Regions from separate parts of the Streptomyces sp. NPDC051684 genome, predicted to be linked through region 2. Evidence: predicted binding sites of a transcription regulator. Region 2 holds the regulator's gene; the other holds the start of a gene.

Region 1 (3,403 bases), on a different contig from region 2:
CGATGAGGCGCTTGCCGAGTTCGTCCTCCATGCGCAGGAGCTTCTGGGTTTCCCCTTCGAGGAGGCGTCCTGCCGGGATGCCGGTCCAGGAGGCGACGACGTCGGCGATGTCGTCGGGGCCGACCTCCTCCTTGACCATGGTGTCCTTGGATGCTTCCTCCTCGGCCTCGGAGGCTTCCTCCAGGTCCCTTTCGAGGGTGGGGATCTCGCCGTAGAGGAGCTTGCTCGCGGTGTCGAAGTCGCCGTCGCGCTGGGCCCGTTCGGCCTGGCCGCGCAGTTCGTCGAGCTTCTCCTTCAGTTCACCGACGCGGTTGAGGGACTGCTTCTCCTTCTCCCAGCGTGCGGTGAGTCCGCGCAGTTCCTCCTCCTTGTCGGCGAGGTCGCGGCGGAGCTTGTCGAGGCGGTCGCGGGAGGCCGGGTCGGTCTCCTTGGCGAGGGCCATCTCCTCCATCTTCAACCGGTCGACCGAGCGCTGGAGTTCGTCGATCTCGACGGGCGAGGAGTCGATCTCCATGCGCAGGCGCGAGGCCGCCTCGTCGACGAGGTCGATGGCCTTGTCGGGGAGGAAGCGGGAGGTGATGTAGCGGTCGGAGAGGGTGGAGGCGGCGACGAGGGCGCTGTCGTTGATCTGCACCTTGTGGTGTGCCTCGTAGCGGCCCTTCAGGCCGCGGAGGATCGCGATGGAGTCCTCGACGCTCGGCTCCGCCACCAGGACCTGCTGGAAGCGGCGTTCCAGGGCCGGGTCCTTCTCGATGCGCTCGCGGTACTCGTCGAGGGTCGTGGCACCGACCATGCGCAGTTCGCCGCGGGCGAGCATCGGCTTGAGCATGTTGCCCGCGTCCATGGCGGAGTCGCCGCCGGCGCCCGCGCCGACGACGGTGTGCAGCTCGTCGATGAAGGTGATGATCTGGCCGTCGCTCTCCTTGATCTCGGAGAGGACGGTCTTGAGGCGTTCCTCGAACTCGCCGCGGTACTTGGCGCCGGCGACCATCGCGCCGAGGTCGAGCGAGACGAGCCGCTTGTCCTTGAGGGACTCGGGTACGTCGCCCTTGACGATGCGCTGGGCGAGGCCCTCGACGACGGCGGTCTTGCCGACGCCGGGTTCGCCGATGAGCACCGGGTTGTTCTTGGTGCGCCGGGACAGGACCTGGACGACGCGGCGGATCTCCTGGTCGCGGCCGATGACCGGGTCGAGCTTGCCCTCGCGGGCGGCGGCCGTGAAGTCCGTGCCGAACTTCTCCAGCGCCTTGTAGGACCCTTCGGGGTCGGGTGTGGTCACCCGGCGCCCTCCCCTGTTGTCTGTGAATGCCTCGGCCAGCTTCTTCGCGCCGGCCCCGTTCTGTGTGAGCACGTCGGCGGCGGCGCCGCCCTTGGCCGCGATGCCGATGAGCAGGTGTTCCGTGGAGAGGTAGTCGTCGCCGAGCTCCTTGGCGCGCTCGGACGCGTCGGCGATGACGGCGAGCAGTTCGCGGTTGGGCTGGGGCGGCGCGACGGTGGAGCCGGTCACGCTGGGCTGGGCGGCCAGGGCCCGCTCGGCGCCGGCCCGTACCTGTGCCTGGTCGGCGTCGACCGCGGCGAGGAGGTCGGTGATGTTCTCGTTGTCCTGGCCCTCGAGCAGGGCCAGGAGGAGGTGCACCGGGGTCAGATCCGGGTTGCCCCCGGACACGGCCCGGCTGCTTGCCGCGTTGATCGCGTCGCGGCTCCGGTTCGTCAGCTCGGCGTCCACGTGCCTGTTCTCCTCCGTCTGTGGCTGGGTGTCCCCTACGAAAACCCTGACTCGTCCAACGTGTACAAAGTTGAGTCTATTCCACTCAAGGTGGGTCGCGACAGCGCCCCGGGCCTGCGGGACGGGTTCCCCGTTCCCTGGGATAGGTTCCCGCTCATGGCCAAGCGCATCGACCTCGACGCCCCCGGTTCCGCGTTTCTCGACTTCTGGCGGGAGCGGCACCTGTGCACGCTGACGACACTGCGCGCGAACGACACGCCGCACGTGGTGCCGGTCGGGGTGACGTACGACGCCGAGGCGCGGGTCGCCCGGGTGATCACGGGCAAGGGCACCAGGAAGGCGGCGCACGTCGTCGAGGGCTCGGGGCGGGTCGCGGTGTGCCAGGTCGACGGCCGGTGGTGGGCGACGCTGGAGGGCGCGGCGACGGTGCGCACGGAGCCGGCGGAGGTCGCGGACGCGGAGCGCCGGTACGCCGAGCGCTACAAGTCGCCGCGGCCGAACCCGGACCGGGTGGTCATCGAGATCGCGGTGGACCGGGCGACGGCGAATCTCCCGAAGACCGACCGGGACGGGGCGTAGAACGACCGCAGCGGCGCCACCGTGTCAGGTGCACGGTGACGCCGCTGCAGGGGGGAAGCACCTGCGCGATCTACAACGACGGGGGCATCGCGTCAGGCACTGCGGGGGGTGGCTGTGGTGCTGGGGTGGGACTGGGAGGGCTCGGGTCCCGCCTCGCCGACCAGTTGATGGTCCCGCTGGTCGAGGTTGACGAAGATCATTCCGTATCGGACGACCGTACGTACCGGCTGTGGGGCTCCGCGCGGTCGGCGCAGACACCGGTAGGCCCTGATGTCGTCGCCCTCGCGGACCACGATGATGGGCTCTCCGAAGAGGGTGACCATGAGGGAGTCACCGTCGCTCGGAATCGCGGTCACGAGGTCGATGGTGTGCCAACCGGAGCGGTAGGCGATCGCCATCTCCCGGCGTAACGACCGGTCGTCGGGCGGAGTGATCATGCGCCTGCGTCCGTGGGCGCGGAGTTCCAGATCGCATCGGCGGGAAGTGCCTGGACGGTCGTGGGCGCCACGTTCCAGATCGCGTCCGCCTGAGCCGCGGGCGCGGAGTTCCAGATGGCGTCCATCGGGCCGATCGCGCCGAGGACCAGCCCGGCGGAAAAAGCGCCGGCAACAACGGCGCGAAGTATTCCCTTACGCATAGCGGGTCTCGTCCTCACTTCCATGGATTCTCTCCCCCGGCACTCCATGACGATGGCTCATTCGGCCACGCAAACACCACAGGGTCGATGCATCATGTTCCTGCACGTTCAGGACCCTGGGGGGTGGAGCTATGCCCAATACCGGCTCAAATCAGGCACATCCACACGCCATGACCGAGCTATGCGACGCCGGGAGGCACTTGTACGCGACAGCCCTGCGCTCAGGACGCATCGCGCGCAGCGAAATCTCCTCGGCCCCCTGCCTGCTGGACTTCGCTCTCCTGCATCCCGATCCTGACGACTCCGCCTGGCTCCGGCCGGTTCCGCCGACAGCGGCGCTCTCGCAACGACTGCATCCGCTCGAACGCGAGATACAGGAAAGAAGGGCTCTCGCGATCGAACTCACCGATGTCTTCGAGCCATTCCTGGCCATCAGTGCCCAGCGACAACCGACCACCCAC
Region 2 (3,403 bases):
GCAGCCGGGCTACCGGATCGGCGAGCGCACCATCCGTCCCGCGCGCGTGGCCGTGGCAGAGCCGCAGCCGGGCGTGAAGGCGGACGAGGCGGCCGACAAGGATGCCGAGAAGGAGAACGGTGGCCCGGAAGAGGGCTGACGTCACACACACGGGTAAGGAGGGACGTCGAGGCCGATGAGCACCAAGGACTTCATCGAGAAGGACTACTACAAGGTCCTCGGCGTCCCCAAGGACGCCACCGACGCCGAGATCAAGAAGGCGTACCGCAAGCTCGCCCGCGAGAACCACCCCGACGCCAACAAGGGCAACGACAAGGCGGAGGAGCGCTTCAAGGAGATCTCCGAGGCGAACGACATCCTCGGTGACCCCAAGAAGCGCAAGGAGTACGACGAGGCGCGCGCCCTGTTCGGCAGCGGCGGGTTCCGTCCGGGACCCGGCGGCGCCGGCGGCAACGGCTCGTTCAACTTCGACCTGGGCGACCTCTTCGGAGGCGGCGCCCAGGGCCAGGGCGGTCCGGGCGGCTTCGGCGGCGGCATCGGCGATGTGTTCGGCGGCCTGTTCAACCGGGGCGGCGCGGGCGCGGGCACGCGTACGCAGCCGCGCCGGGGCCAGGACATCGAGTCCGAGGTGACGCTCAGCTTCACCGAGGCGGTCGACGGGGCCACGGTCCCGCTGCGGATGTCCTCCCAGGCCCCCTGCAAGGCGTGCTCCGGCACCGGCGACGCGAACGGCACACCGCGCGTGTGCCCGACCTGCGTCGGCACCGGACAGGTCTCGCGGGGCGGCGGTGGCGGCTTCTCCCTCACCGACCCGTGCGTGGACTGCAAGGGCCGCGGCCTGATCGCCGAGACCCCGTGCGACAGCTGCAAGGGCAGCGGGCGGGCCAAGTCCTCCCGCACCATGCAGGTCAGGATCCCGGCCGGGGTCTCCGACGGCCAGCGCATCCGCCTTCGCGGCAAGGGTGCGCCGGGCGAGCGGGGCGGCCCGGCGGGCGACCTGTACGTCGTCGTGCACGTGGACGCCCACCCGGTCTTCGGCCGCAAGGGCGACAACCTCACGGTCACCGTCCCGGTGACCTTCACCGAGGCGTCGCTCGGCGGCGAGGTCAAGGTGCCCACGCTCGGCGGCCCGCCGGTCACCCTGAAGCTGCCCCCGGGCACGCCGAACGGGCGGACGATGCGGGCCCGCGGCAAGGGCGCCGTCCGCAAGGACGGCACGCGCGGCGACCTGCTGGTCACCGTCGAGGTGGCCGTCCTGAAGGACCTTTCGGAGGACGCCCGCAGCGCCCTCGAGTCGTACCGCAAGGCGACTGAGGACACCGACGTGCGGGCAGAACTGTTCAAGGCCGCGAAGGGAGCGTGAGGGTGATGGACGGGCAGCCGGGTCGTCGGCGCAGCAATCCGTACGAACTGACCGACGAGACGCCGGTGTACGTCATTTCGGTGGCGGCACAGCTGTCCGGCCTGCACCCGCAGACCCTGCGCCAGTACGACCGCCTCGGCCTGGTCTCGCCCGACCGCACGGCCGGGCGCGGCCGGCGCTATTCGGCCCGCGACATCGAACTGCTGCGCACCGTCCAGCAGTTGTCGCAGGCCGAGGGCATCAACCTGGCCGGCATCAAGCGCATCATCGAGCTGGAGAACCAGGTCGCCGCGCTGCAGTCCCGCGTGGCCGAACTCTCCTCGGCAGTGGAGAGCGCGGCCTCCGCGATCCAGCAGCGCGAGGCGGCGGTGCACGCCTCGTACCGCCGGGACCTGGTCCCGTACCAGGAGGTCCAGCAGACGAGCGCGCTGGTGGTGTGGCGGCCCAAGCGGTCGTCGGAACAGTAGTCCGCACGCATGCGTGAGGGCCCCGGAGGCGTTGTCTCCGGGGCCCTTTCGCATGCCGCAGGATGGTGTGCATGACCGAGATCCGCACCCCCCGCCTCCTGCTCCGTCGCTGGAACCCCGACGACGACCTCGCCCCGCTCGCCGACATCCAGTCCGACCCCGCCGTCATGCGCCGCATCGGCGACGGCGCGCCGCGGTCCCTCGACGGGACCGCCGAGGACATCGAGCGCTGGGAGGAGGAGTGGGACGACGAGGGCTTCGGGGTGTTCGCCGTGGAGCTGCTCGGCTCCGGCGAGCTGGCGGGTGCCGTCGGACTGTACGTACCGGAGACTCCGCCGCAGGTGGCGGGGCACGTCGGTGTCCAGTGGCGGCTCGGCCGGCAGTTCTGGGGGCAGGGGTACGCCTCGGAGGCGGCGCAGGCCACCTTGGAGTTCGCCCTCCAGGACCGGGGCATCGACCGGGTCGTCGCGGTCACCGCGGTGGACGACGCGTCGTCGCTGAAGGTCGTCCACAAGCTGGGGATGACCTCGCTGCCCGGCGAGGCGGAGGGCGGTCTGCGGGTGCACGCGATCGACCTGACCGAGTTCGAGGCCTGAGCGGGCCGAGCGACCCGATCATCCTGTGAAGCTCCTGTGTGGCTCGCGGGAAGGTGTCCGGTATTCGCCGTCTTCGGCTTCATGTGAAGAAGTAATGGATCCGTTTTCGTTGCGGTGTGGCTTCACCTCTTGACGGTCCAGGAGCGGGCGAGTTGGCTTCGAGCCACCTCGGCCGCACCGTCGCGGCCACGTCAGGGAGGTATCCGCACATGAACACGCGTATGCGTTGTGCCGCCATGGCCGGCGCCGCATCCGTCCTGGTCGTCTCGCTCTCGGCCTGCGGTGGCGTGCTGCCGGGCGACGACAGCGAGCCGAGCGTGGCCGCCAGCAAGGGGGACGACGTCACGATCGGTCTGCTGCTCCCGGAGAAGGAGACCGCCCGCTACGAGAAGTTCGACCAGCCCATCTTCGAGCGCCAGGTGGCGAAGCTGACGCACGGCAAGGGCAAGCTGGTCTACGCCAACGCGAAGCAGAACGCGTCCCTCCAGCGCACGCAGCTCCAGGAGATGATCGACGCGAAGGTCGACACGGTCGTCGTCGACGCCGTGGACGCCAAGGGCATCGCCCCGGCCGTGCGCAAGGCGAAGGACGCGGGGATCCATGTCGTCGCGTACGACCGGCTCGCCCAGGGCCCCGTCGACGCCTACGTCGGCTTCGACAACGGGCTCGTCGGCCAGACCCAGGGCAAGGCGCTGATCTCCGCCCTCGGCGGCACCAAGGCCACCAAGCGCGACAAGATCGTGATGATCAACGGCTCGCCCGACGACCCCAACGCCGCACAGTTCAAGAGCGCCGCCCGCGCGGAGCTGGGCAACGCCGTGACCGTCGCGAAGTCCTACGACACCGCGGGCTGGAAGCCGTCCAACGCCAAGGCCAACATGGCGCAGGCCGTCAACGCGCTCGGCGTGGACAACATCGCGGGCGTGTACGTCGCCAACGACGGGATGGCCGGCGGCGTGATCGACGCGCTGAAGGAG

The links. Region 2 encodes HspR, which represses chaperone genes until heat shock. Its sites were predicted from a motif close to TTGAGNNNNNNNNNCTCAA; they were not measured.
Region 1: a site for HspR is predicted at 1,797-1,815, ahead of clpB (ATP-dependent chaperone ClpB). Genes of this name have one in related genera too.

Annotation. Positions count from the first base shown of each region.
Region 1 covers NZ_JBITCS010000063.1:22,840-26,242, forward strand. Annotated here, with positions in the region: gene clpB (ATP-dependent chaperone ClpB) at 1-1,726, opposite strand, end outside; gene ACIA8D_RS39865 (pyridoxamine 5'-phosphate oxidase family protein) at 1,883-2,305, shown strand; gene ACIA8D_RS39870 (hypothetical protein) at 2,398-2,742, opposite strand; gene ACIA8D_RS39875 (hypothetical protein) at 2,739-2,942, opposite strand; gene ACIA8D_RS39880 (helix-turn-helix transcriptional regulator) at 3,113-3,403, shown strand, end outside.
Region 2 covers NZ_JBITCS010000059.1:472-3,874, reverse strand. Annotated here, with positions in the region: gene grpE (nucleotide exchange factor GrpE) at 1-139, shown strand, start outside; gene dnaJ (molecular chaperone DnaJ) at 176-1,363, shown strand; gene ACIA8D_RS39200 (heat shock protein transcriptional repressor HspR) at 1,369-1,830, shown strand; gene ACIA8D_RS39195 (GNAT family N-acetyltransferase) at 1,902-2,426, shown strand; gene ACIA8D_RS39190 (sugar ABC transporter substrate-binding protein) at 2,636-3,403, shown strand, end outside.